3 regions of the Tardiphaga sp. genome follow, and region 1 is predicted to be linked to each of the others. Evidence: predicted binding sites of a transcription regulator. Region 1 holds the regulator's gene; each other region holds the start of a gene.
The links. The regulator LexA, encoded in region 1, represses DNA repair genes until DNA is damaged. The targets are predictions, from matches to a motif close to TGTTCNNNNTGTGTTCNG.
Positions count from the first base shown of each region.

Region 1 (9,736 bases):
GTGTCATGGGCCGCATTGTGGACGGCGCTGATATGCGAGAACCCGACCACGCCGACGATGAACAGACCGAGCGCCATGGCCAGAACGGCCTGCACGACGACATTGACGTCGGTGGTGACGGCGGAGATCTGGGCGGTCTGGGTCTGTTGCATCGGAATCCTCGCGAAATAGAGGGCCAATTTAGCCGAGTTGTACCGGCGGCGCGACCGCTAATTTTGCATCGCGCGGGCCAGATCGCGGCTGGTCAGATGGAAATTCGCATCAGCCGCCACCGAGGCGCGCACGAGCTTGGCGCCGGCCGCCGCCTGGAACACCCCACTGTGGTCGCGGAAATAGGCTGCGCATTCCTCCGGCGACGGATAGCGCCGGAGCAGCGTCCGGAACGCATGACGGTGCACCATACACAGCCCGCGATGGCCGGACGGCCGGAATGCCAGCGCATCGACATCTACCCGCCAGACAGGCTCATCATCGTCGGTTTCAGCGTGGTTGTCGGTCATGATCGCCAATGTCTATCGTGTTTCCCGGCCCTGCCAAAGCTGCCGTGGTTTTGCGTCCGCTCCCGCTCTCCGCTATGACGGGCGCCCACACTGCCGGAGATCCCCGCGATGGCCCTGATGCCGGTTACCGATGCCATGGCTGCGATTCTCGCGGGCGCCGATGCGCTGCCTGAGGAGATGGTGCCGCTGGAAGATGCATTCCACCGCGTGCTCGCCCGCGACATCGCTTCGCTGCGAACGCAGCCGCCAGAGCCCATGTCAGCGATGGACGGTTATGCTGTGCGCGCTGCCGATGCGACACTGGGCGCCAAGCTCCGCGTCATCGGCGAGATCGCCGCGGGCAAGCCGTTCCACCGCCCGCTGCAGACCGGCGAAGCCCTGCGAATTTTCACCGGCGGCGTGCTGCCCGCTGGTGCCGACGCCGTCGTAATCCAGGAAGACACCGCGCGCGATGGCGACGTCGTCGGGATCAACGAGGCCGCCATCTCCGGCAAGCATATCCGCCCGGCCGGCGTCGATTTTAACGAAGGGGACGTGCTGCTGCGCGCCGGCACCCGCCTCACCGATCGCGACCTTGCGCTTGCCGCGGGCATGAACCATCCGTCATTGCCCGTGCGGCGACGGCCGGTCGTTGCCGTGCTTGCCACCGGCGATGAACTGGTGATGCCCGGCGCGGTCCCCGGCCCCGGCCAGATCGTGCTCTCCAATGGCTTCGCACTGCGTGCGCTGGCGCGTGCCGAAGGCGCCGAGGTGGTCGATCTCGGCATCGCCGTGGATACGCTGGAGGCGACCACGGCAGCCATTCAGCGCGCGATCGATCTGAGGGCCGACGTGCTGATCACCACCGGCGGCGCGTCGGTCGGCGACCACGACCTCGTGCAGCAATCCCTGATCAATGCCGGCGTCGAGATGGCGTTCTGGCGCATCGCCATGCGCCCCGGCAAACCGATGATGCATGGACGCCGCGAGGGAATGCGCGTCATCGGCCTGCCCGGCAATCCCGTCTCGTCCTATGTCTGCGGTTTCCTGTTCATGGTGCCGCTGCTGCGCGCGCTATCCGGCCGAAACGAAATCGCTCACGCGCTCGAACCCGCGGTGCTCGGACGCGACCTCGCCGCCAACGACCAGCGCGAAGATTATCTGCGCACGCGTTTAGAAACGCGCGCGGACGGCACCGTGGTGGCGACGCCGGTGATGAAACAGGACTCATCGCTGCTGGGAAATCTGGCTGTTGCCGAAGGACTTCTGATCCGCAGGCCATTCGCACCGGCTGCGGTTGCCGGCGATTCCTGCGTGATCATTCGTCTGCCAATCTAGCTGACGAAACACCTCACAGAACGCCGCCGCCGTCGAAACTCCTGCTCACGGCATATTCCCAAAAGCTTTTTCCTGACTGAGATACCTCAACGCGGTTTCAGTCACTGAATTGTCACGTAACGCAGCGAGAGATCGCAGCGAAACAAGATCGGTGGACAGATGGACTATTTCAAACGCTTCAATTTCCTGTTTGCGATGCCAACATTCGACGCCGACGATCTCGAAGGCATTCGCCTCAATCAGATCGTCGATGAGATCGAGCGTTCCGGCTTCGAGGTCGTCAAGGCGCGCAAGCTTGAAGACGCCACGATCGCAGTCCAGACCGACGCGGCGATCGGCTGCATGGTAGTCGACTGGGGCAAGAAGGGCCTCGAAGGCAAGACCGCAGCACTGATCAACCTGATGCGCAAACGCGGCCTGGACTTCCCCATCATCCTGCTGATCCGCCGCAAACGGTTCGAGGACGTCCCGGTCGAGGTGCTCGATTTCATCGACGGCTATGTGTTCCTCTCCGAGGAAACGCCACCCTTCATCGCCAAGAACCTGATCAGCCGCCTCAAGCAATATGCCGAGACGCTGAAGACGCCGTTCTTCGGCGCGCTGGTGGATTATGCCGAGGAAGGCAACCAGCTCTGGACCTGCCCGGGCCACAATGGCGGCGTGTTCTACAGCCGCAGCCCGATCGGGCGCGTGTTCATGGAACATCTCGGGGAAGCGGTGTTTCGCGACGACCTCGACAATTCCGTGCTCGATCTCGGCGACCTGCTGACTCATGAAGGTCCCGCCTTGCAGGCGCAGAAGGAAGCCGCGCAGATTTTTGGCGCGGAGAAGACCTATTTCGTGCTCAACGGCACCTCTACGTCCAACAAGGTCGCGCTGTCGGCTTTGGTCACCGATGGCGATCTGGTGCTGTTCGATCGCAACAACCACAAGGCGGCCTTGCACGGCGCGTTGATGATTTCGGGCGGTGTGCCGATCTATGTGCCCACGTCGCGCAATCCGTGGGGCCTGATCGGCCCGATGGACTGGGCCGCCACCGACGAGGCCGCGCTGCGCGAGCGCATCCGCACCAATCCGCTCGTCACCGATCCCGAGGCGTGGAAACGCCCGCGCCCTTTCCGTGTCGCGGTCGTGGAACAGTGCACCTATGACGGCACCATCTACAGCGCCGAGATGATCATCGCGCGCATCGGCCATCTCTGCGATTACATCCTGTTCGACGAAGCCTGGGCCGGCTTCATGAAATTCCACCCGCTCTATGCCGGCCGCTTCGCCATGGGGCTCAAGGAGCTCGGCCCGGATTCGCCGGGCATCATTGCGACGCAGTCGACCCACAAGCAGCTCGCGAGCTTTTCGCAGGCGTCGCAGATCCATATGAAGGATCGGCATATCCGCGGGCAGAAGCGCCGCGTCGAGCATCGGCGCTTCAACGAAAGCTTCATGCAGCACGCCTCGACCTCACCATTCTATCCGCTGTTCGCATCATTGGATGTCGGCGCGCAGATGATGAAGGGCCGCTCCGGCGAAGTGTTGTGGGACGACACGATCCGCCTTGGCATCGAACTGCGCAAGAAGATGCGCGCGGTGCGCCGCGAGTTCGAGGAGAAGGAAACCCGCGCCGAGCGCCGCTGGTTTTTCGAACCCTTCGTGCCCGAGCGCGTCGCCATTCCCGACGCAGCCAGCGAAGGCGCTGTTCACAATGTGCCCTGGGAAAGCATCGGCACCGACCAGCTGGCCACCAATCCGTCCTACTGGCAGCTCGCACCTGACGCCGCCTGGCATGGCTTTCCCGGCATGGTCGCCGGTTTCGCCATGACCGATCCGAACAAGCTGACGGTGCTGACGCCGGGCTTCGATCGCACCACCGGCGCCTATGCCGACCATGGCATCCCTGCTCCGGTGGTCGCTCAGTTCCTGCGCGAGAACCGCATCGTCCCCGAGAAGAACGACCTCAACTCGCTGCTCTTCCTGCTGACACCCGGCGTGGAAGCCAGCAAGGCCGGCACGCTGATATCGGGCCTTGTCGCCTTCAAGAAATTTCATGACGACAACGCGCTGCTTGAAGACGTCATCCCGGAATTCGCACGGCGCAGGCCCGCGCGTTATGCGGGCATACGTCTGCGGGATCTGTGCGGCGACATGCACCGGTTCTTCCGCGAGGCCAATGTGAGCGAACTCCAGACCAAGCAATTCTCCGCTGACCATCTGCCGGAGATCGCCATGTCACCTCACGATGCCGCGCGCTGTCTGGTGCGCAACGACGTCGATTACCTCCCGATCGACGAAATATTCGGGCGCGTCGCGACGACGCCGTTCGTTGTCTATCCGCCCGGCATCGCGACGATCGTCCCCGGCGAACGGCTCACCGACCGCTCAAAGCCGATGATCGACTATCTCCGGATGTTCGAGACCTGCTTCAACACCTTCCCGGGCTTCGACGTCGAAATTCAGGGCATCTACCGCAAGGTCGACGCCAATGGCCGGATCCGGCTTTACACTTACGTGGTCTCCGAATAGGGAGCACGTAAGGAGCCTGATTTGCCAACGGAACTCGAACAGCCGGTCGTCATCCGACCATCACGCGACACCGACGTGGATGCCATGCTGGCGATCTATCGCCGGCACATCCGGCAAGGCGTCGAGGAAGGCGTCAGCGACGCCGACACGCCGCAGCCCGACGATCTCAGAGACCGGCGCAAGAACCTGCGCAGCAAACGGTTCCCGCATCTCGTCGCCACGCAAGGCGGCGAGGTCGTGGGCTACGCCTATGTGGTGCTGTTCCGCAAACGACCGGCCTATCGCTACACGGTCAAGCATTCGATCTATATCCACCACGGACATGTCGGCCAGGGCATCGGCCGACTGTTGATGCGCGAACTCATCGACGTCTGCGCGGCGGCCGGCTTCCGGCAGATCATCGGCTATATCGATGCCGACAACACGGCCTCGCTCGGCCTTCATGAGAGCTTCGGCTTTGCCCGCGTGGGCCTGCTACCCGGTGTCGCCTATCGCTCCGGCCGCTGGGCCGACACGATCATGGTTCAGCGCTCGCTAGCCACCGGCTCCACGACTCCGCCGCCGCCCGTCGGGCGGGTGACGTCCGCATAGCGCAAGCTCCGGCAGGAGCGTTTTCGGTATCCGGCAAGAGATCGACGACCGGCCAGGAACAGCCCCTCAGCCGCGCTCAATGCGCTTTCCGTTGACGGCAAATTAAGCATTGCGGAACACATATGGAACATATAGTGTTCGTTCATGATTTGTTTCGAGATTCTGTGGCTTTGAGTAGTTTGAGAGTGCCCGAACTCGCGCAACCGATCTTCGAATGATCGCCCCTGGATTGAGGCTCACCGTTCGAAGGCCCTTTGAAACGCACGCGGCGGCCGACACCGTCAACTGAGGATGGCTTCAGATGCTCACGCGCAAACAATACGAACTCCTGCGATTCATCGATCAACGGCTGAAGGAAGCCGGCGTCCCGCCCTCCTTCGACGAAATGAAGGATGCGCTCGACCTGCGCTCCAAGTCCGGCATTCACCGTCTGATCACGGCGCTGGAAGAACGCGGCTTCATCCGCCGGCTGCCGAACCGCGCCCGCGCCATCGAAGTCATCAAGTTGCCAGAGCTCGGCGCGCCGGTTACTGGCGGCACCGGCCGCCGCGGCTTCACACCCAGTGTCATCGAAGGCACGCTCGGCAGGGTGCGTCCGGCCGCCAGCATCGGTAGCGGCGATGACGATAACGGTCGGACTGTCGCCATCCCGGTGATGGGCCGGATCGCCGCAGGTACGCCGATCGAGGCCCTGCAGACCCGCAGTCACACCATCAGCATGCCCGCGGACATGCTCGGCTCCGGCGAACATTACGCGCTCGAAGTGCGCGGCGATTCCATGCAGGACGCCGGCATTCTGGACGGCGATACCGTGCTGATCCAGCGCAACGAGAGCGCCGACACCGGCGACATCGTGGTGGCCCTGATTGACGACGAGGAAGCCACGCTGAAGCGCTTCCGTCGCCGCGGCGCGTCGATCGCGCTGGAGCCTGCCAACGACGCCTATGAAGTCCGCATCCTGCCACCCAACCGGGTCCGCATTCAGGGCAGGCTGATCGGCCTGTACCGGCGCTACTAAGCCAAGGCTGTCGCATTGACGGACTACTGATCTTCGGGTTGAAGATCAGTTTCCGCCGGCGTCGCATCGAGCGGCCGGTTTTGCTGCGGACGACCCGCCTGTGGCGTGTCGGGTGATGGCTCATCGGGAATGGCGCGTGACCACGGGCGATCCAAGCCGCGCGGCCGCACAGCGTCGATAGCAAAGCCGTTCGCCTTTCGCTGCACACTCATCGCCCCATTTCGTTGCAGGCGATCCTGATCGATCACCAACGCACGGCAATCCTTTGGCGGTTGTTTCGTCGTGATGATGAGCGCCGCGTTCTCGCAGTCATCCGTGAATGCACCCGGCTGCAGCACCAGTGCCACCAAAGCACCATCAGCGAGCGGCGTGATGCATCCGTCGCGGTCGCAGGACACGCCATGGCTGAGGGAGCCATCCGTCGGCAGGCGCGCATCTGCATCGCCGGCGAGCCACTCTTTCAGCAGAAACGTATCCTTGACGCTGCGCATCACGCGCAGAAGCCCGTCCCTGCCCCGTACCGCGACGCTGTGACCGTCACCCGAGATCAGCACATCCGGCTGCTTGACCAGTAACGCCCAGACAATCGAGAGCGCCAGCACGCCAGCCCCCGCGAAGCGCAACGGCGTGCGCAGCAGTCCGAGGACGATGATGCCGATACTGGCTAGTATCAGCGGTCCGGTCCCGAAGGCCGGCATCCGGCCGATGGCGCCGGGCAACGCGGCGACCCATTGCGCGACCACGATCATCCACTGGATGCCGAGATCCATCAGCCCCCAGAACACGCCGTCAAAGCCGAACGGCATAGCCACGAGCCCGAGAATGCCGGCAGGCATCACAAGCGCGGAGACCACCGGCATCGCCAGCAGATTGGCGAGGACGCCGTAAGGCGTGACGCGATGAAAGTGAAACGCGGCATAGGGCGTCGTGGCGAGGCCTGCCACCAGCGAGGCCAGCACGAGCATTGCAATCTCGCGTCCACCCCATAGCGCCACGCGCGCTGTCGCGGAATGATCGGGAGAGGCAAACAGCGCGGGCATGCCGATCTGCACCAATGCGACCAGCCCCAGTGTCGCGGCGAATGACATCTGGAAACTCGGATGAATCAACGCTTCGGGCGCCACGATCAGTACGATCATCGCGGCCACCGCCAGCGTGCGGAACGTCACCGCGCGGCGATCGACCATGACGGCGATCAGCACCACGGCCGTCATGAAGAACGAACGTTGCGTCGCGACCTCGCCGCCGGACAGCAGCAGATAGAATAGCGCTGCGAACAGCGCCGCCGCTGCCGCGACCTTCTTGATCGGGAATGTCACCGTCAGCACGGGGATCAGCGCCAGCAGCGCGCGTATCGCGAAGAACACCACGCCGGCGACGACGGCCATGTGATAGCCGGAGATCGACAGTACATGACCGAGGCCGGAGATGAACATCGCGTCGTTGACGTCGGTGGAAATTGCATCGCGGCGCCCCGTGAGCAGCGCTGTCGCAATAGCGCGGTTGTCGCCTGTAAGCACGGTACGGATTCGTGCGTCGATGGCGTCACGCAGCCCCTGCATGGTCGCCGAATAGCGTAGCGTCACACTCGGCTGTACCGGCGGATCGACGGCCTTGATGCCGCCCGTCACAAAACCGGACGCGCCGATGCCCTGAAAATACAGATCGCGTCCGAAGTCGTAGCTGCCCGGCCGGAGCGGCGACAGCGGCGGCTGCAACCTTGCCTTCAATTCGATGAAACGACCGACGGCAGGCGCGGTCCCTTTCTTCACCGAGAGCCGGACACGCGTCAGCTTTGGTGCGGCGCGCGGGCTGTCCATCGTCGCGACGCGCAGCACGAAGCGGTCCGTGCGCTCCCGTTCTTCATGGGTTTCCACAAAGCCGGTCAACGCGACGGAATAGAGCGGCTTCGCCAGAACCTCATGCCCCACGCGTGAGGTCTTCACGGCGGCCACAGCAAAGCCGGCCGCGATGGCTGCAACAAGCATGATCGGTGGAAACCATCGTTGTCGCCGCAGCAGAAACGCGGCCAAGCAAAGAAGGCTCGCTGTCGCGGCGGCAACCCAGGCCACCGGTTCGCGCTCGGCGGCAAAATACAGCGCGATGCCGCTGCCGAAAGCGATCGGCACCCAGGGCAGCAAGCGACCGGGACCGGCTTCGGCCTGCACCCACGTCCGGAGCTTCTCGACGCGCAAAGTTGATGACGACGCTGACGGAAGAGCAACGCCTGCCGTGGCCGGCGGCGGCCATGTGGTCGCCGTACCGGATCGGCCCCGCCGCTGTTGCTGATCCCCGCCCCGCGCCATCGAACGCCCGCACGCCACGCTCGCCCTCCCGAATGCTATCGGAAGGGCTGCCGGCGACTAGCGGAACGGATGCAGAATCCGAAAACTAATCCCTGGGGCTGCGGAGGGCGGCAGGATGGGTAGAGCGTCTTCGCGAAACCCATCAACACCAAACATGACCGTGATGGGTTTCGCACCGGCGCAAGCGCCCCGGTGCTTTACCTACACCTGAGCTCAGGCGAGCTTGGCGTAGCTGTCGCGCAGACCGACGGTGCGGTTGAAAACGAGCTTGCCCGGCGCTGAATCCTTGTCACGGCAGAAGTAGCCCTGACGCTCGAACTGCACGACGTCGCTCGTATTGTCACTCGCCAGCGCCGGCTCAAGCATGGCGCCGCTGAGTGTCTCCAGCGACTCCGGATTGATCTGCGATGCGAACTCGGCCGCATTGGGCTGCGGATCGGCAAACAGCTGGTTATAGACACGCACTTCCGCCGGCACGGCATCCGCGGCGCTCACCCAATGGATCGTCGCCTTGACCTTGCGGCCGTCCGGCGCATTACCGCCACGGGTTTCCGGATCATAGGTGCAGCGCAGTTCGACCACCTCGCCAGCATCGTTCTTGATGACGCTCTTGCAGGTGATGAAATAGCCGTAGCGCAAACGGACCTCGCGGCCCGGCGCCATGCGGAAGAATTTCTTCGGCGGCTCTTCCATGAAGTCGTCATGCTCGATGTAGAGCTCGCGGCCGAACGGGATCTGCCGCGTGCCCAGCGCTTCATCATCGGGATGATTGACCGCTTCGAGCTGCTCGACCTGTCCCTCGGGATAGTTCTCGATCACCACCTTCAGCGGCTTCAGCACAGCCATGCGCCGCTGCGCCGTGCGGTTCAGCGTCTCGCGCACGGCGAAATCGAACATCGAGATATCGACGGTCGAGTTGGCCTTGGCGACGCCGATACGCTTGATGAATTCACGCAGCGCTTCGGCCGGAATGCCGCGGCGCTGCAAGCCGGCCAGCGTCGGCATGCGCGGATCATCCCAGCCGGTGACATGGCCGCCGCGCACGAGTTCGGTCAGCACGCGCTTCGACAGCAGCGTGTAGGTCATGTTGAGGCGCGCGAATTCATACTGATGCGGGCGCGACGGCACCGGCAGGTTTTCCAGGCACCAGTCGTACAACGGACGGTGGTCCTCGAATTCCAGCGTGCAGATCGAATGCGTCACATGCTCGATGGCGTCGGACTGGCCATGCGCGAAGTCATAGGACGGATAGATGCTCCATGCCGTGCCGGTGCGCGGATGATGCGCGTGCAGGATGCGGTAGATCACGGGATCGCGCAGATTGATGTTGCCCGACGCCATGTCGATCTTGGCGCGCAGTACACGTGCGCCGTTCGGAAATTCGCCTGCGCGCATGCGGGTGAACAGGTCGAGGTTTTCCTCGACGCTGCGATCCCGGAACGGGCTGTTCTGACCGGGCTCGGTCAGCGTGCCCCGTTTGACGCGGA
Region 1 covers NZ_JBGMOE010000122.1:35,714-45,449, forward strand. Annotated here, with positions in the region: gene ACEK02_RS16705 (CbtB-domain containing protein) at 1-152, opposite strand, end outside; gene ACEK02_RS16710 (hypothetical protein) at 210-509, opposite strand; gene glp (gephyrin-like molybdotransferase Glp) at 609-1,817, shown strand; gene ACEK02_RS16720 (Orn/Lys/Arg decarboxylase N-terminal domain-containing protein) at 1,977-4,334, shown strand; gene ACEK02_RS16725 (N-acetyltransferase family protein) at 4,356-4,925, shown strand; gene lexA (transcriptional repressor LexA) at 5,227-5,943, shown strand; gene ACEK02_RS16735 (ComEC/Rec2 family competence protein) at 5,967-8,249, opposite strand; gene ACEK02_RS16740 (glutamine--tRNA ligase/YqeY domain fusion protein) at 8,463-9,736, opposite strand, start outside.

Region 2 (9,736 bases), on a different contig from region 1:
CAAACTCATCCTGTTCGATACAGGCATGGGTACGTCGCAATTGTTCGGCAACACCACAGGCCGCCTGCAGAAAAGCATGGCCGAAGCGGGCATCAAGCCCGGCGATATCGATGCCGTGGTGTGTTCGCACGCCCATATCGACCATATCGGCGGCATCGTCGATGCCAATGACAAGCCGCTGTTTCCCAATGCACAGGTCTATCTCAGCGAGGAAGACTTCAAGTTCTGGACCGACGAAGGCAAACTGGGTTCACCGCTCAAGGACTTCATCGTCCATGCGCGCAAGAACCTGCTGCCGGTGCGCGACCGCCTGGTGTTCTACAAGGACGGTCAGGAGTTCCTGCCGGGCGTCACTGCCATGCATGCGCCCGGTCATACGTTCGGCCACCACATGTTCATGATCCAATCGGACGGAAAGTCCTTCGCTTTCCTCGGCGATCTTACCCATCATCAGGTGTTGCTACTGGAGAAGCCACGGATGGAGTTCGCCTATGACTCCGATCCGAAGATGGCAGCGGCAACGCGGGTGAAGATGCTCGATATGCTCGCAGCCAACAAGACCGCTGTGATGTCCTATCACTTCGCGTGGCCGGGCTATGGCCATGTGGTGAAATCAGGCGACGGCTTCCGCTACATCGCCGAGCCGATGGTGATGAATCTCTAGCGGACATCTTTCGACTTTCCTGCGGCGAACTTGAGACAGTGGCCGCCGCAGGAATTCCACACCGACCCTATCGTTACGCAGCGGATGACGTGTCCCGCGCGCGTCGCTCTGCACCGCGCTTGTAGATCCGGAACGTCCCGCGGCCGGCATCCTTCGCCGCATAGAGCGCCGAGTCGGCCATGGCCGCCAGTTGCGATGACGTGCAATTGTCCGCCAAAGCGATGCCAACCGATGCGCCTACCCGCAGTTGCTGTCCGCGATGATCGATCGGCAGGCCCAACTGCGCGACGATGGCGCGCGCCGTCTCGGAGGCTTCCTCGAATTGTGCGTGGGGGCCCAGCAGAACCGCGAATTCATCGCCGCCGAGGCGCGCGACCAGTTCCGCGCCCGCGCAAATGTTGCGGATACGATTTGCCACGACAGTGAGACAGGTGTCGCCGGCTGCGTGGCCGAAGCAGTCATTGACCGGCTTGAATTCGTCCAGATCGATCAGCAACAGCGCGCCGAACGGTTTTGCCTTGCTGGCCGATGCTGCATCGAACAGCGACAGCCTGGTTTGAAACTGGCTGCGATTGGCGAGCCCGGTCAGCGTATCGAATTCGGCGAGATAGCGGTTACGGTCAGCCAGAATCTTCTCTTCCGTGATATCCTGCTTCATGCCGAAGATGCGGACGGCAACGCCGTCGACGGACTCGACGGTAGCCGTGATCCTGATCCAGCGCCGGTTGCCCTTGAAGCTGATGATTTCCGCATCGAGGCTGAAGCCTGTGCGATCCTCGATGGCCTTGCTGCGCCGCTTCGTCAGTTCCCTGACCGATTCTTCGGGGTAACAGGCGAGCGCCTCCTCGCGAAGCGGCGTCGAGCCCCGCGGCAGATCAAAGATGTCATAGACAACATCGGTCCAGACCAGCGATTCATCGGAAAGGTCACATTCCCAGACGCCGATTCGCGCGGCGGCCGAAGAGCGATCGAAGATCTTCCGGCTATGCGCCAGCGAAGCAGCTTGTTCGTCGATAATGACTTGTTGGGCTTCGATCTGCGCCCTCAGCGCAGCGATCAGGTCGGCGTCATTCGGAGCGTCTGGCGGCTTCGACAAGCGATCTGACATTCTGCGGGCACCCGGTCTTCGTCTCGGAGCTCTTGATAGGATGTTTTGCATGACGTGTTTAAGATTTCCTACGCCAGTGGCCGACTTCAGCCAAAATCAGCATACTTTATCTTTATCTTCGTTCACTGATTGTTCTTGAAATAATAACAACCTTAAGTTATGCTCTCATCCCGAATGAGGGCGGCATGGTTCAACGTGTTTCCACCGTAGCCTTTGAGGGGATCGAGGCCCGCGCGGTCGATGTGCAGGTTCAGGTCGTGCCCGGTCTGCCGAATTTCCTGATCGTCGGCCTGCCTGACAAGGCGGTGTCCGAAGCGCGCGAACGGGTCCGTGCCGCGCTGGTCGCCTCGGGTCTTGCTCTGCCGGCACGGCGGATCATCGTCAATCTCGCGCCCGCCGATTTGCCGAAGGAAGGCAGCCATTACGACCTGCCGATTGCGCTCGGACTGATGGCGGCGATCGGCGCGATTCCGGCGGATGCCCTGAGCGGTTTCACCGTGCTCGGCGAACTCGGGCTCGATGGCTCGCTCGCGCCGGTGGCCGGGGTGCTGCCCGCTGCCATCGGCGCCAATGCACGCGATGAAGGCCTCATCTGTCCGGCTGCCTGCGGCGCGGAGGCGGCTTGGGCCAGCCCAGACATCCAGATCATCGCGGCGACCTCGCTGATCCAGATCGCCAATCACTTCAAGGGCACGCAGGTTCTGTCGCGGCCCCAACCGAAGATTCACGCGCGCGAGGGATCCATGCTGGATCTGCGCGACATCAAGGGACAGGAAAGTGCCAAGCGCGCGCTGGAGATCGCTGCCGCCGGCGGGCATCACCTGCTGATGGTCGGAAGTCCGGGATCGGGCAAATCCATGCTGGCGGCACGGCTGCCATCGATTCTGCCGCCGCTATCACCGGCGGAACTCCTCGAAGTCTCGATGATCGCTTCGGTGGCCGGCGAAATCAAGGACGGAGCGCTCACCGCACGCCGGCCGTTCCGCGCGCCGCATCACTCCGCCAGCATGGCGGCGCTCACAGGCGGCGGCCTGCGCGCGCGACCGGGTGAGATTTCGCTGGCGCATCAGGGCGTTCTGTTTCTCGATGAACTGCCGGAGTTCGATCCGCGCGTGCTCGATTCGCTGCGCGCGCCGCTGGAGAATGGCGAGGTCGCGGTGTCGCGCGCCAATCACCGCGTCACTTATCCGGCGCGTTTCATGCTGGTTGCTGCGATGAATCCGTGCCGCTGCGGTCACGCGTTCGAGCCTGGCTTCTCCTGCAAACGCGGCCGCATCGATCGCTGCACCTCCGATTATCAGGCGCGCATCTCCGGCCCCCTGATGGACCGCATCGATCTGCGCATCGAAGTGCCGGCTGTCACCGCATCGGATCTCATTCTGCCGCCGCCGTCGGAAGGTTCCGCCGAAGTCGCAGCGCGTGTCGCCGCCGCGCGCGATCTGCAAACCATACGCTATGCTGCGACGGGATTGCCGGGCACCCACACCAATGCTTCCGCGCCCGCCTCTGTGCTGGAAACGGTCGCGCAGCCGGATGCCCAAGGACTGACATTGTTGCGCGATGCCGCCGAAACGATGCGGCTAACAGCGCGCGGCTATCATCGCGTGCTGCGCGTAGCCCGGACGCTCGCGGATCTCGACGGCGCAGAAAAAATCGGTCGGCTGCATCTGGCCGAGGCGTTGTCTTACCGTGCGTTGGCTGAGGATGTGCGCCGCGCGGCGTGACGTCTCCACGTCACCCCCCTGATGTGGACGTCAACGCGATAGTAACGAGTTTTGTTTACGCTCTGCTCACCATAACCCCGCGTTACGGGGCCAAGGCGAGTACCGTGTCATGTTGCGTTTCAAGATTTTAGCCTCGACGATTCCCTTGGCTCTTGCAGCTTTTCTCACCCACGGCGATTTCGTAACCGGCGCACGTCCTTGCATCTCCACCAGTGAAACCACCATCCAGATCGCCACCATGCCCTGGCAGGCGCAATCGCATGTCAGCTTCACCAGCGATCCCCTGCAGGCGACCGTCCGTGTGCAGATCGTCGACAGCGCCGAGACCGCCGACTTCGTCGTGCTCGATGATGTCGACGCAGCGGAACCCGACGCCTGTTCCATCACGGCCGCGACGCGCTTCATCGGCATTGCCGACACATCCGCGAGTTCAGAGCCCGTCATCTATTTGTCGGAACACGGGGACGCCGACTACCGGATCTTCGTGAAGTCACACAGCTTCACGGCGCGCGATGCGGCAGCACTGATCGTCGGCGCCCACAATCGCAGCCCGGCACGGATGGCAGCGGCCAGCCTCTAGGCCGCACATTAACGCTTCATCAACCATGTCTGCGCCGGCAAATTCAAAACTGCGGCGAGGGCAAGCACTTGGCAACAACATACCCGCATTGTCTCCGATATCCGCGATCGCCTGATCGCGGTCTGTATTTGCGTGCAGGCGCGAGCCTTGATGTGACCAAGCCGGAGTACTGATCTGTGGCGAAGGGCGTTTTCCGGATCAAGGTCTATTTCCGGCGCTTTGCGCGCCGTTTTCCATGGCTTGCTTTCATCATCCGCTCCATCGTGATGTTCTCGGCTGCCTTCGGGGGCGCCTACGGCTTTATCTCCGGCTCGACGTCGAAAGACTCAGGTTACGACCCGCACGCCTTTGCAATCGGCGCCAGCTTCCTGTTCGCGCTGGCCTGCGTCGCCCTGGCCACCATGAGCATCCGCATGCGCTTGATGGGCAAGCGGATGCGCAAGCTGGCTGCACATAACGAAGCCCTGGTCGACCGGAACTGGGAATTGAAGGAGGCCGAAGAGCGCGCGCGCAGCCTGTTCGAAGCGCAGGGCGACCTGATCGTGATCCGCAACACTGAAGGCTGCATCACCTTCGTCAATGATGCCTATTGTGCGCTGGCGGAACGACCGCGCGAGGCATTGATCGGCAGCCGCTTCGAACTCACGCTGCTGGAGCAGGGCGACATCGCCAACGAGCCCAACGGCACCAGCATCCACGATCAGAAGATCGCCACGGCGACCGGCCCGCGCTGGATCGCATGGCGCGAAGGTCTGGTGCGGATCGACGCCGGACAGCCCGCCGAATTGCAGTGCGTCGGTCGCGATGTCACCGACCGCACCCAGACCGAACGCGCCCTCAGTGAAGCGCGCGACCATGCCAATGCCGCCAACAGCGCCAAGTCGCGTTTCCTCGCCATGGCGTCCCATGAAATCCGCACGCCGCTGAACGGCATTCTCGGCATGAGTGGCTTGCTGCTCGATACGCCACTGACGCCCGAACAGACCACTTACGCCAGGGCTGTGAAGACCTCCGGCGATGCGCTGCTGTCACTCATCGAGGAGCTGCTCGATTACTCCAAGATCGAAGCCGGCAAGATCGATCTTGAATACCGGCCGTTTGCACTGGCCGGGTTGATCGAGGACATCACCGAATTGCTGGCGCCGCGCGCGCAGGCCCGCAATCTCGAAATCGCGGCCTATGTCGACGAGCGGCTGCCGCTGCAAGTGGTGGGCGATGCGGCGCGGCTGCGTCAGGTGCTGCTCAATCTCGCGGGGAATGCCATCAAGTTCACTGCCACGGGCGGCGTGGCCCTGATCGTCGAACCGGGCATCTGGCCAAACGAAATCTCTTTCCTGGTGCGCGATACCGGCATCGGCATCGCACCCGAGGCGCAGCAGCGCATCTTCCGCGAATTCGAACAGGCAGACGAGGGCACTGCGCGCCACTACGGCGGAACGGGTCTCGGCCTCAGCATCAGCGAGCGCATCGTCAGGCGCATGAACGGCCGTATCACGCTGCAGAGCGAACTCGGCGCCGGCTCGACATTCGAAGTGTCGATCCCGCTCGCCGCGTCCGACAGCGGTACGGCGACCTTCATGGCGCCCGATCTCTCTGGCCTTTCGGTGATGCTGGTGGCGCCGCAAACCATCGAAGCCTCCTTGATGGCCTTGCGGCTCGGGCGCTGGGGGGCACAGACCTGCACCGTATCGGATATTGCCGTCGCACAAGCACTGCTGCCCGAACGGTCGTGGCATGCCGTCATGATCGATCGTGCCCTTGGCGCTGACGCCGCCGAACACCTCGCGGATGCCGCGATTCCGCACGCGCTACGACGGATCGTGCTGTTTACGCCGGCAATGCGACATGAGTTACAGCCCGCGGCACCGAGCGCCTTCACCGGCTATCTGGTGAAGCCGCTGCGTGCGGCCTCGCTCGCTGCGCGCCTGACCCTGCAGACCGATTCGCCAGCGATCGCCCCCGATGATCTGCTCGAGCGTGAACCTGCCACGCCGGGATTGGCGCTGGCGACGGGGCCCAGTCTGTCGATCCTCGTTGCCGAAGACAATGAGATCAACGCGCTGCTGATGCGCTCACTGCTGACGCGGCTGGGTCACAAGCCGGTCGTGACCACCAATGGCAATGAGGCGCTGGAATCCTGGCTGGCCTCGGATTCCGCAGGCACGCCTTACGATCTCGTCCTGATGGATATCCAGATGCCGAAGCTCGACGGCATTGAGACCACCAAACGCATTCGCGCACGCGAGGCCGGCCAGCGCGTCAGGCGTACGCCGATCCTGGCCCTTACAGCCAATGCGCTGGTGGAAGATCGCTACGCCTGTTTCGAGGCCGGTATGGATGGCTTCCTGATGAAGCCGCTGGACCGCAACAAACTCGCCGAAGCCCTCAAGGGACTTGCTACGTCGCGGCATATCGCCGCCTAGCTCCACTCTCAATGTCGCTGTCACACCTCCGCAACACGTCCGTCACACGGCTGTTGAGCGCTCGTGATGTCTGGTGCGGATAGGCCGCATCGATGATTCGCGTGATGCCTGCGGCACAAGGCGATTGAGTTGGGGATGGCCATGCATGGCAACGAACTGGTGCGACCGAAACAGGGTTTCATGCAGATGTTGCGGCCCCAGAACATGAGCGCCGCCGCACAGACTGCGATCACCTGGTTCAAGCCGCCGCTGCACCTTCATCCCGCCAACGGCATTCCGGCTACCACCGGTTCGTTGGGCCGGATGGGCCCGCTCGAAGTTCGCCTCGCGCAGGACAAGCGCGACGTGAAGCGCGCGCAGCGTCTGCGGTATAAAGTATTCTACAAGAACGGTACTGCGATCGCCGACGCCGCCACCATGCTCGCACGCCGCGACAAGGATGCATTCGACAAGATCTGCGATCACCTTCTCGTCGTCGATCACGACGCGAAGCCCACGCTATCCGGCAAGCAGCCGGTGGTTGGCACCTATCGCCTGCTACGGCATGAGGCAGCCATGCGAAACGGGGGCTTTTATACCGATAGCGAATTCGATCTGTCGGGGATGATCGAGCGCCATGCGGGTCTGCGCTTTCTCGAACTCGGTCGCTCCTGCGTGCTGCCGCGTTACCGCAACAAGCGCACCGTCGAGTTGTTATGGCAGGGCATCTGGAGCTATGTGCGCCAGAACAAGTTCGACGTCATGATCGGTTGTGCCAGCTTTGAAGGCACCGATCCGGAGCGTCTGGCACTGCCGCTGTCGTTCCTGCACCACAATGCGCGCGCACCCGAAGCCTGGCGCGCCCGCGCGCATCCGTCGCGCTATGTCGAGATGAACCGGATGGCCGCGGATGCCATCGACACCAAGGCGGCACTCCGTGCGTTGCCGCCGCTGATCAAGGGATACCTGCGAATCGGCGCCATGATCGGCGACGGCGCCGTGATCGATCACCAGTTCGGCACCACCGACGTCCTGATCGTGATGCCGGTGACCTCGATCGGCGCCCGCTATATCGAGCACTTCAGCACGGATGCCTCACGTCACGCAGCGTGATCGTCTACAGCCGACGTAGCGCAACGTTCTCCACCACGTGGTCCGCGCCCTTTTTCAGGATCAGCGTCGCACGCGGCCGCGTCGGAAGGATATTGTCTTCGAGATTGGCCAGGTTCGTCCGTTCCCAGATCGCCAACGCGGTCGCTGTCGCTTCTTCGTCCGACAACAGCGCGTAGCGATTGAAGTATGACCGCGGATCGTGGAACGCAGTGTCGCGTAGCGCCAGAAACCGTCTCACATACCAGTCGCGCAGAACCGGCTCGTCCGCATCGATGTAAACCGAGAAATCGAAGAAGTCGGAGACCACGGGTACCGCCTTGCCGTCGCGCGGCAGACGCCCGGTCTGCAGCACGTTGACGCCTTCGACGATCAGGATATCGGGCTGATCGACCTCGACCCACTTGTTTGGAACCACGTCGTAAGTGAGATGCGAATAGACCGGCGCGCGGACGGCATTGCGACCGGCTTTGATGTCACTGAGAAACTGCAGCAGCGTCGGCAGATCGTAGCTCTCGGGAAAGCCCTTCTTCTGCATGATGCCTTCGCGCTCGAGCACTGCATTCGGATACAGAAATCCGTCGGTCGTCACGAGATCGACCTTCGGCCGCGGCGACCAGCGCGCCAGCAGCGCCTGCAGCACGCGCGCAGTGGTCGACTTTCCCACGGCCACCGAACCGGCTACGCCGATGATGTAGGGCATCTTGCGGTCTTCGATACCCAGAAACTTGCGCTGTGCGTAATACAGGCGCTGCGTTGCCGTGACATAGATCGAGAGCAGGCGGGACAGCGGCAGATAAATCTCTTCGACCTCGCGCAGATCGAGGCGATCATACATCGAACGCAGGGCGGCTATCTCGCCGGCCTCCAGCGTCATCGGCGTATCGTCGCGCAGCTTCGCCCACTGCTCGCGCGAGAAAGTCCGATAGGGATTATATTGTTGGTCTGCCCGCACATCCATGAAGCGGTCCCCGTTATGATCGACGCTGTTACTCGCTCTGGCGCGAAGCCTTCTCTTGCAGTCCGGATTGCGACGTGCGCTGACCTAGCGCCGTCTCGACTTCCTGAATCGTCACGCCGCGCGCCTTCAGAAGCACCAGCAGATGAAACAGCAGGTCGGCACTTTCATTGATCAGATTGATGCGATCGTTCTCGACTGCCGCGATCACAGTCTCGACCGCTTCCTCACCAAACTTCTTGGCGCAATGCTCCGCGCCCTTGTCGAGCAGCTTGCGCGTATAGGACGCGTCGCCACCCGCTGCCGCGCGGGCGTCGATGGTATCGGCGAGATCGTGAAGCGTAAAAGCCATTTCGGCGCCTTGTTGGCTGGGCAGCGCGGACTCCTGCCAGACTTTGACTTACGGGTCGAGTGACCCTAGGGGTCCAGCCGCATCGGTAGTCCGGCCCGCACCATATGGTCCTTGGCCTCGCGAATGGTAAATTCCCCGAAGTGAAAAATCGAGGCCGCCAGAACCGCAGTGGCATGACCGCTCCTGATACCTTCGACCAGATGATCGAGATTACCGACGCCGCCCGAGGCAATGACCGGTACCCCGACGCTGTCGGCGATGGCCCGGGTCAGCTCGATATCGAAGCCGGAGCGGGTGCCGTCGCGATCCATCGAGGTGAGCAGGATTTCACCAGCGCCCAATGAGACAACCTCTTGGGCGAATTCGATGGCATCGATGCCCGTGGACTTGCGGCCACCATGGGTAAAGATCTCCCAACGCGAGCCGGATCGCTTGGCATCGATCGCGACCACGATGCACTGGTCGCCGAATTTCTCGGCGGCTTCCTTGACGAACTGGCGATTGGCCACCGCGGCCGAATTGATCGAGACTTTGTCGGCACCGGCGCGCAGCAGCGTCTTGATATCGTCCACCGTGCGCACGCCGCCACCGACCGTCAGCGGCATGAAACAGGCTTCTGCGGTGCGGCGCACCACGTCCATCATGGTGCCGCGGTTCTCGTGGGTGGCGTTGATGTCGAGGAAAGTGAGTTCATCGGCGCCCGCGGCGTCATAGGCAATCGCCGCCTCGACAGGATCGCCGGCATCGCGCAGGTCGACGAAGTTGACGCCCTTCACCACGCGTCCGTCCTTGACGTCGAGGCAGGGGATCACGCGCACCTTGAACATACCAGCTCCTA
Region 2 covers NZ_JBGMOE010000161.1:34,333-44,068, reverse strand. Annotated here, with positions in the region: gene ACEK02_RS20610 (MBL fold metallo-hydrolase) at 1-664, shown strand, start outside; gene ACEK02_RS20605 (diguanylate cyclase domain-containing protein) at 738-1,772, opposite strand; gene ACEK02_RS20600 (YifB family Mg chelatase-like AAA ATPase) at 1,958-3,496, shown strand; gene ACEK02_RS20595 (hypothetical protein) at 3,606-4,076, shown strand; gene ACEK02_RS20590 (ATP-binding protein) at 4,253-6,499, shown strand; gene ACEK02_RS20585 (GNAT family N-acetyltransferase) at 6,641-7,591, shown strand; gene coaA (type I pantothenate kinase) at 7,596-8,549, opposite strand; gene ACEK02_RS20575 (phosphoribosyl-ATP diphosphatase) at 8,578-8,898, opposite strand; gene hisF (imidazole glycerol phosphate synthase subunit HisF) at 8,964-9,725, opposite strand; gene hisA (1-(5-phosphoribosyl)-5-[(5-phosphoribosylamino)methylideneamino]imidazole-4-carboxamide isomerase) at 9,734-9,736, opposite strand, start outside.
Region 2: a site for LexA is predicted at 1,892-1,909, ahead of ACEK02_RS20600 (YifB family Mg chelatase-like AAA ATPase). Genes of this name have one in related genera too.

Region 3 (9,736 bases), on a different contig from region 1:
ACATGGCGAAAATCCTCTGTCATCCCCGCAGCTAAAAGGCGAAGAGCCCAAAGCCGGGCAGGGGTTCAAAATCACGTCCATTTCAGGAGTGGCGGACGTATAGGGGGCTTGGCCACGGCCGTCAAGATATCCGGCCAGCTAAAGTCGCGGCAAAACCGGCAAAGACCCCTGTTTGGGCCGCTGTATAACCCGTCCTACGCGCGGAAACCACATGGAATTCAACGCGGTTCCCATCATATAAACGACGTATTCGGGCCGGAAACAGGTCCCTCCATCCCAATGAAGCGATGCGGCCCTGCGCCTTGAGCCCGGGATCGCCGACCAGGTGATATCAAGAAGTGAGCCTTCACACGCCCCGCTTTGTGACCCGACCGGTGACGGCTCCGCGGGCGGCCGCGCCTGCAAGACCGAGATTTGCGTGGCTTTTTGAGGTGCGCTTGGGCGCGGGGTTCGCCGTTGCCGCGGGCCTGATGCTGCCGGTTTTGACCGGTCAGGCCTCCGCACAGGCGCAAAGCCAGGCCCAGGCTCCGGTTCTGGCGCCCGCGCAGGCGGTGGCGCCCGGCGGCAAGCTGGAAGCCAAATATGAAGCCAGCCTCGCCGGCATCGCGGTCGGCAAGGGTGTCTGGTCCATCGACATCAATGAAGACCAGTATTCCGCGACGGCCAGTGGCGGCACTGCCGGCCTGCTGAAGGCGTTTTCCGGCGGCTCGGGCTCCGGCCAGTCCACCGGCCGCGTGGTCGCGGGCGCCCTGGTGCCGTCGACCTATAGCGCCACCACCACCTCCGCGAAGAAGTCCGAGACGATCAAGATGCTGATCACGCCGGGCTATGTGAAGGAGTTCTCCATCGAGCCGGAGCCGCCGCTCGATCCCGAGAAGATCGCGATCACCGATGCGCATCGGCGCAATGTGATCGATCCGATGACCGGCTCGCTGCTGCGCGTGCCCGGCACCGGAGAGTTGATGACGCCGGATAGTTGCCGCACCGGCACGTCGATCTTCGACGGCCGCATGCGCTACGATCTCAAGCTCGACTACAAGCGCATGGAAAGCGTGAAGGCCGAGAAGGGCTATCGTGGTCCCGCGATCGTCTGCGCCGTCTATTTCACGCCGATCGCCGGCTATGTGCCCGACCGCGCCGCCATCAAATATATTGCCGCCCAGCGCAATATCGAAGTGACCCTGGTGCCGATCGCCGGAACCCGCGTGCTGGTGCCGTATCGCATGACGATCCCGACCCCGCTCGGCGTCGCCATGCTGGAAGCCACCGAATTCGTCACGTCAGCCGCGCCGCCGAAGGCCGTGGCCAGGACGAACTGAGCCGAAATTGGCGCATCGACGGGTGGCGCTGGCGCTGCCGCAGGAAAGTCGCAAGACCAAGACAAAGTGCGCCATCGCAGCATCGTCGCAAACATGCCGCAGGATTTGTGCAGGATTCCGGCTTGACTCGAAACGCCATCGGAGTCCGTGCGCTGTTCATAACTTGAGGGATTTGTCGGCCCTTGTTGCGCTGTCACAAACTTGATCTAGTCAGTCCCGGAGAATGTCAGCGCGAGATGTTGGGGTGATGCGGCCATGGAGGTGCCGAGTCACCGATTCGGGCCGCTTTCGTTCCGGACTCGTTCCAGACCATCCAAACACGCGGCTCTGAAGCGTCGCAGCCTGTGTCCGTCTTGACCGGCGGCGACGCGGAAATATCTGAAAAACATGGCCTTTTTCTCTTCCTCGCCCACGCTGTCGAACGGCAGGGCTCCCGGCGCCGGCGTTACCGCGGTGCTCGGCCCCACCAATACCGGCAAGACCCATCTCGCCATCGAGCGCATGCTCGCGCATTCGTCGGGGATCATCGGCCTCCCGCTGCGCCTCCTCGCGCGTGAGGTCTATAACAAGATCGTCGACCGCGTCGGCCCCGAAGCCGTGGCGCTGATCACCGGCGAGGAGAAGATCAAGCCGGCGAAGCCGCGCTACTGGGTCTCCACCGTCGAGGCGATGCCGCGGGATCTCGACGTGTCGTTTCTGGCCGTCGATGAGATCCAGATCGCCGCAGATCTGGAGCGCGGCCACGTCTTTACCGATCGCATCCTGCATCGCCGCGGCCGCGACGAGACGCTGCTGCTCGGCGCCGCCACCATGCGACCGATCATCGAACGTTTGCTCCCCGGCGCCAGCATCGTGACGCGGCCGCGTCTGTCGCATCTGGAATTTGCAGGTGATCGCAAGATCACGCGGCAGCCGCGCAGGACGGCGATTGTCGCGTTTTCCGCCGATGAAGTTTATGCGATTGCCGAACTGATCAAGCGCCAGCATGGCGGTGCTGCGGTGGTGCTGGGCTCACTGTCGCCGCGCACCCGCAACGCGCAGGTCGCGATGTTCCAGAATGGTGACGTTGACTACCTGGTGGCAACCGACGCGGTCGGAATGGGCCTCAATCTCGACGTCGATCACGTGGCATTCGCGAGTGACCGCAAATATGACGGCTATCAATTCCGTCGCCTGACACCGTCGGAATTCGCACAGATCGCCGGCCGCGCCGGCCGTGCCACGCGCAACGGTACCTTCGGCACCACGGGCCGCTGCGAGCCGTTCGAGTCTGAATTGGTCAATCAGCTGCAGAACCACATCTTCGAGCCGGTGAAGGTGCTGCAGTGGCGCAATTCGAAGCTGGATTTCTCATCGATCGCGTCGCTGCAGGTGTCATTGGCTGAAACGCCGCGCCACGAGGCGCTGACCCGTGCGCCGATCGCCGAAGACCTGCGCGTGCTCGATCATGCCGTCCGTGACATCGATGTGCGCGAGATGGCGCAGGGCAAGGCCGCCGTCGAGAAATTGTGGGATGCCTGCCAGATCCCCGATTATCGCCGCATCGCGCCTGCCGCACACGCAGAGCTGGTAGTCACCATCTTCGACTTTCTGATGAAGCGCGGACGCATCCCCGATGCCTGGTTTGGCACTCAAATCGCGCAAGCGGATCGAACCGATGGCGATATCGACACGTTATCGGGCCGAATCGCGCAAATCCGGACCTGGACATTCGTGGCAAATCGGCCTGATTGGCTCTCAGATCCTGATCATTGGCAGGGAATTTCGCGCGAATTGGAAAATAAACTGTCAGATGCCCTTCATGAAAGGCTCACTGAGCGTTTCGTTGATCGTCGTACCAGTGTATTGATGCGCCGCTTGCGGGAAAACACGATGCTGAATACTGAAATTGGTAAGACGGGCGAAGTGATCGTAGAGGGCCATGTGATTGGCCGTCTCGACGGATTTACATTTTTGCCCGATGCGGCCGAGGCTGGCTCGGATGCGAAGGCCTTGCAGGCGACGGCGCTGAAGGCGCTGGCCGGCGAGATCGACGCGCGCGCCGAGAAACTCGGCAACGCGCCGGACGATCAGTTCGTGCTCGCCTCCGACGGCACCATGCGCTGGACCGGCGATGCCGTGGCCCGTCTGGTCGCGGCCGATGACGTGCTGCATCCCCGTCTCCGCATCATCGCCGACGAGCGCCTCTCCGGCGCGCCGCGCGATGCGGTTCAGGCCCGCCTCGATCTCTGGCTGAAGACGCATATCGAGAAGCTGCTCGGGCCGCTGTTCGATCTGACCAAGGCCGAAGACATTACCGGCATCGCACGCGGTATCGCTTTCCAGCTCACCGAAGCGCTCGGCGTGCTGGAGCGGCAGAAGATCGCGACCGAGATGAAGGATCTCGATCAGCCGTCGCGTGCCGTGTTGCGGAAATACGGCGTGCGCTTCGGCGCCTATCACATCTATATCCCCGCTCTGCTGAAGCCTGCGGCGCGTTCGCTGGCCTCGCTGCTGTGGGCGCAGAAGCAGGACAATGTCGACATGTCGGCGCTGTCCAATGCGCAGCATCTCGCAGGTTCCGGCCGCACGTCCTTCCCGGTCGACAAGCTGCTCGATCGCGATGCCTATCGCGTGCTCGGCTATCGCCAGTGCGGCGAGCGCGCGGTGCGCGTCGATATTCTCGAACGCCTTGCCGATCTGATCCGTCCTGCGCTGGCCTGGCGCGAAGCATCGCCGGGCGACAAGCCCGCCGGTGCCTTCGACGGCCGCCACTTCGTGGTGACGCAGGCGATGACCTCGCTCACCGGTTCCGCCGGCGAGGATTTCGCCTCGATCCTGCGTGCCCTGGGCTATCGCATGGAGAAGAAGGCGCCATTGCCGCCGGCGCCGCCGAAGCCGGTCGCTGCGACGACGCCGATCGAGCCCAAGGTTGAGGACAAGACTGAAGACAAGACGGCCGATCAGCCCGATGCCTTGGTGGGACTTGCCGAGTCTGACAAGCCCGGTGAGGACAATGTCATTGCGGTCGAGGCTGCCGCTGAAGCGGCTGAGACCGCGCCGGCGGAGACAGCCGCCGATGCAACTGCTGATGCAGCTCCGGTTGAAGAAGTCGCCGCCGTATCGTCGGCATCGCTGTTGCCGGAAGTCGCGCTGGTGCCCAGCACCGCGCCGGAAGCTGCGCCTGTCGAAGAGACGGCTTCCGTCGACGCGCAGCCAGAGCCCGCTGCGGCCATTGCCGAGACCGGGACCGAAACCGCTGCAGTGGCGGATGCTGCTGCGCCTGCCGAGGGCGAAGCCGCTGCGGCTCCAGCCGTCGCTGCCGAGCCCGAACTGGTCGAGGTCTGGCGTCCGGGTGGTCGTTCGGAAGAGCGTCGTCCGCCGCGCCACGATCGCAACCGCCACCATCGCAACAGCAACGCCCCGCAGGGCGCGTCGCAGTCGGCGCCCGCGGAAGGCGCTGCAGCCGATGGCGCGCAGCGCGAGCGGCATGACCGCGGCGGTAACGATCGGGGTGGCCAGGGCCGCCGCGACCGCAACAATAACAACGAGTTCCGCCGTCCGCGCAGCGACGCGCCGGCCGCCGCGGCCTCTGCCGAAGGTGCGCCGAACCGCGACAACCGTGGCAATCGCGGTAACCGGGACAGCAAGCCGGGCGATGGTGGCCGTCCGCCGCGTGAGCGCGAACGCTTCCAGGGCAAGGGCAAAGGCCCCTTCAAGGGCGGCGACAAGGGTCGTGAGGGCCGTGGCAGTGATCGTGGTGGGGCAACCCGTCCGTTCGCCACATCGGCGGCACCGCGCGAACGGGACCGTCCGATCGATCCGAACTCCCCCTTCGCGAAACTCGCCGCGCTCAAGGAACAGCTCAGCGGCCGCAAGGATTGATGCAGGTCATGCAAGGCGGCTCCGCGCCGCCATTATGGTGGTGTGTCGATTGGAGCGCCAGCGTCTCGATAAATGGCTGTGGCACGCGCGGGTGGTCAAGGCCCGCACCAGTGCTGCTGCGCTGGTGGAAGGCGGCAAGGTCCGCATCAATGGCGAGCGCGAGAAGTCGCCAGGCCATGGTGTGAAGATCGGCGATGTCCTCACGGTGGCGCTGGATCGCACCGTACGGGTGATGAAGGTCGAGGGTTTCTCGGAAAGGCGCGGCGATGCGACTGCGGCGCGCGTGCTCTATACCGATTTGCAACACCTCCCGGAGTAACTATCTAGGCCATATACCGCGTCCAATGATGGTTTCGTGGCAGGTTTTTCCCTTGGTCGAAATGCCCAGACCTATGCCGGCCGCATCACTTGCGGCAGCGGGGTGGGTGCGCTACGCAAACACTGAATATCGATCGTTTCCGGAGTTCTGGATGACTTACGTCGTCACCGACAATTGCATCAAATGTAAATACACCGACTGCGTCGAAGTGTGTCCCGTGGACTGCTTCTACGAGGGTGAAAACATGCTGGTCATCCATCCGGACGAATGCATCGATTGCGGCGTGTGCGAGCCGGAATGTCCCGCTGACGCGATCAAGCCGGACACCGAAGGTGGCATCGAGAAGTGGCTGCAGATCAATCTGGAGCACGCCAAGACGTGGCCGAACATCACTCAGAAAAAAGAAGCGCCGGACGACGCCAAGGAATTCGACGGCCAGGAAGGCAAATTCGAGAAATATTTCTCGGCTGCACCCGGTACCGGCGACTAAGCGACTCATTTTCTTTGCCGGTTACCGGCGCCACGTGAAATTTACCCTACCCCTGATTATGACCTGTCAGCGGCCGCCGAACGGTTGCAACGGGGCATAAATCATTGATTTTTGCGGGAAATGTGCTATAATAGGCACAATTCAAGAAGCTGGACCGTGTGGTGCCGCTCGATTTGGCCCTGCCAGGTTCCCGTTTAAAACATCAAACAGGGGCGTGGCGGTCTCCACGCGCAGGCTGTGTCACAGAAAACGCGTAAAAAGAGTGTTTCCAAGGCTGCTGCTTCGAAGAAGGCGTCCTCTTCGAAAGTCTTGGATCCTAAGACTTTGAAGAAGACAACTGCGGCCAGCCGCGTTGTGAAGGGTCCTGCTGCGAAGAATTCTGTCACCAAAGGCCGTGCCCGGGCCCCTGTCAAGGACACCCGGACCGCCGCGAAGGCTGCGGCTGAAAAGTCCTCCAAAAATAAAAGAAGTGCAATGCCAAATAAGACTGCCAAGCCTGCTCCGAAGGCTGCTGCTTCGAAGACCCCTGCTGCCAAGCCTGCTGCGCCGAAGACGGCTGCGAAGGCTCCTGTGGCCAAGGCCCCGGTCGCTGCGCCCGCTGTGAAGGCTGCTGCGCCGAAGGAAGTCGCCAAGGTTGTTGCGAAGCCCGTGGCCGCCAAGCCGGCCCCCGCTGCGGCCCCGCGCGTCGAAGAGCCGAAGAAGCCGCTGACCCAGCGTCAGGGCTTCAAGACCAACGAATTCGTGGTCTATCCGGCGCACGGTGTTGGCCAGATCCTCGCCATCGAGGAACAGGAAATTGCAGGTGCCCGGCTTGAACTCTTCGTGATCAATTTCATGAAGGACAAGATGACCCTGCGCGTTCCGACCGCGAAGGTCGCGAATGTCGGCATGCGTAAACTGTCCGAGCCGGCGCTGGTCAAGCGCGCGCTGGAGACGCTGAAGGGCCGTGCCCGCATCAAGCGCACCATGTGGTCGCGCCGTGCGCAGGAATATGAAGCGAAGATCAATTCGGGCGATATCGTTGCCATCGCCGAAGTGGTGCGCGATCTGTTCCGTTCCGACTCGCAGCCCGAGCAGTCCTACAGCGAACGTCAGCTGTATGAAGCAGCCCTCGATCGTCTGTCGCGTGAAATCGCTGTGGTTCAGCACGTCACCGAGACCGAAGCGGTCAAGGAGATCGAAGGGCAGCTCGCCAAGAGCCCGCGCCGCGGCGCCAAGGCTGAGGCAGGTGCCGAAGCCGGTGCTGATGATGCCGACAGTGATGGTGACGATGATGTCGCCGCCGCGGATGAGGCTGCATAAGCAGCGTCTCGCGAGCTGAATATGAAAAGCCCGGCCGAGAGGCCGGGCTTTTTTGTTGTCGATTGAGCAGTAGCTGGGTGGATCTCAATCCACCACGATCTTGACGCGGTCGCGGGCTTTCACGCTGGCATTGTTCTCGAGCCCGTTCAACACGCGGAAGCGCTCCAGCGGACGATCGACGCCGTTCATGCGATGCGATAGTGACTCCACGGTGTCTCCGGGCTGCACCGTAATCACCTTGATGCGCAGCGGACGGGCGGCCTGAATCTCAGCCAGCGTCAGGCGCCGAAACGAATTCACGGTCTCGCGGGCATTGCGCTCGCTTTCGGTGCTCTTCTGCTTGGCAGCGAAAATGAAGCGATAGACGTCGCTGCCAAAGCGCAATGCGTAGACGCGAAATTGCCACTGGTCGCCGCGCGCGATAGCCGACGCTGCCGGGAAGCCATTGATGGTCAGCTCTTCCGTGGTAGCCTTGTCGACATTTTCCATCCAGCCGGAATTCAGGTAGTCACTCAGCGTCTGTTCGGACGGTACGCGCACCACGTCGAAGCGCATGGCCTGATTGCCGCCTTCGCGCACGCCAATCACCGCCTGCGCTGTATTGTCGAGGGAAAAGGCTTCCGGCGCCTGGAAGGTGAAGCCGAGCTTGGGATGCAGGAAGCGCCGGCCGCGCACGAAACCCTCGCTCGGGTCCTCGCCGTAAACGATGCCATCGATCGCCGAGAGATAGGTCTCGCGGTCGCGCTCGCCGCCATCAGGCGAGGAATATTGCCGCGCATTGGCCTGTGCGTTCTGCACGCGCTCCGGCGTTGCCGGATGGGACGACAGGAAGTCCTGCGCGCGGGGATCGAGCGGCGTACGGCTGGCCTTCAGCGCGGCGTTACGTTCCATCGCCGCGAGAAAGCGCGATGCGCCATAGGGATCGAATTTTGCGCGGGCCGAGATGCCGACACCAATGCCGTCGGCTTCGAATTCCTGCGCGCGCGAGAAGCTCGCCATTGTCAGTTTGGACTTGGCGAGTGCCAGTGCGGTGAGATCGGGATCGCTGCCCATGTCGGTCACGACGCGTGTGACGATCGACGCCTGCCGTGCCTGTTCCTCGCGGATAGACGCGTGCTTGGCGAGCACATGCGCCATCTCGTGCGACAGCACCGATGAAATCTCCGATGTATCGCTGGCCAGCGCGATCAACCCGCGCGTGACATAGAGCTGTCCGGTCGGCAGCGCGAATGCATTCACGGCGCCGGAATTGAGGATCGTGACCTTGTAGGCCAAGTCCGGTCGCTCAGAGGCCGCGACCAGCCGATCGACGGTCTTGGTGATCAGTGACTCCAGCCGCGGGTCGTCGTAGGCGCCGCCATAGGATGCGAGGATGCGCTCGTGTTCTTTCTCGGCGGCCGGGGTCTGTACCACGGCAGGCTTCGGCGGCTTGGCCGGCATTGTCGGCTTGACTGACGAGGCGGCCTCGAACCGGCTGACATCGCCGCAGGCCGATAAAGTGAGCGTGGCGCACAGCACAACAGGCGCAGCCCAAAGGCGGCGGCTCAAGCTGGTTTGCCGTCCCACACCCGTCACGTCGTCCACTCTCTGCCTAAGCAGCCTGTTCGTCCAAGCGGTCTAATTGTCCCCGACCACCTCGATCTGCCCCACTCCGAGCGCCTCGATCCGCGGCCCGCCGCGCCTCTCGATCCATCCTCGAACGCGAATATGTCGTCTTTCAAGGGACTTAAGCGTGATTCCTGCCGCCTCGAAGGCTGTCATCATGCGCCTTGAAATAGTCACCGCAAAGTCCTGAGTCCAGCGACGCCCGAAATTGACGTAGGTCACCGTACCGGCCTGACGAACCGACAGGACCCGTCCCTCCACCAGCCCGAAACGCCCTACATCGGCCAAGATATCGCCGGGACTTTCCGCGTTTTTTATGACATTGGTTTGAGCCCAGATTCCGCGCTTCAGTCGGCGGGCCGAGCTTTCGGCGGCGGCAAGTTCCGTCGCGCAGGCTGTGTCGGAAATCGTGCCAGAGGCGACGGCGGCGCCCTGCGCCAGAAGTTGGGCTTGCAGCGAGGGCGCAGCGGGATCGGCAAAGACAAAAGCCGGTTGCCGCCCGTAGCGATCCGGCATGTCGCTCTCGCCGTGCAAGGTGACATCGCGGCCGGCAATCAATGCGGAGAGGTCGTTCGTCGACTTCGACGAGTCAGCTATCGGTTCGATCCCCGCCAGACGGATCTCGTTGCCGTCGCTCAGACGCAATGTTCTGACATCAATGACGTCGGCGACGCGGCCTTCGCCCTGAGCGGTGAACATACAGCCGGCGGCGGACGCAGATTGCACGGATGTCGAAATGGCGATCGCTGCCAGCAACAGTGTTGCGGCATGCGACACGTCATATCTTGCAGATGCGGCACGCATCACGCCACCTTGCGGGCTCCGGTCAACCTCTCG
Region 3 covers NZ_JBGMOE010000135.1:57,581-67,316, reverse strand. Annotated here, with positions in the region: gene rpmB (50S ribosomal protein L28) at 1-4, opposite strand, end outside; gene ACEK02_RS18445 (DUF3108 domain-containing protein) at 432-1,319, shown strand; gene ACEK02_RS18440 (helicase-related protein) at 1,707-5,183, shown strand; gene ACEK02_RS18435 (RNA-binding S4 domain-containing protein) at 5,233-5,502, shown strand; gene fdxA (ferredoxin FdxA) at 5,654-5,992, shown strand; gene ACEK02_RS18425 (CarD family transcriptional regulator) at 6,230-7,294, shown strand; gene ACEK02_RS18420 (M48 family metalloprotease) at 7,379-8,842, opposite strand; gene ACEK02_RS18415 (thermonuclease family protein) at 8,912-9,676, opposite strand.
Region 3: a site for LexA is predicted at 1,609-1,626, ahead of ACEK02_RS18440 (helicase-related protein). Genes of this name have one in related genera too.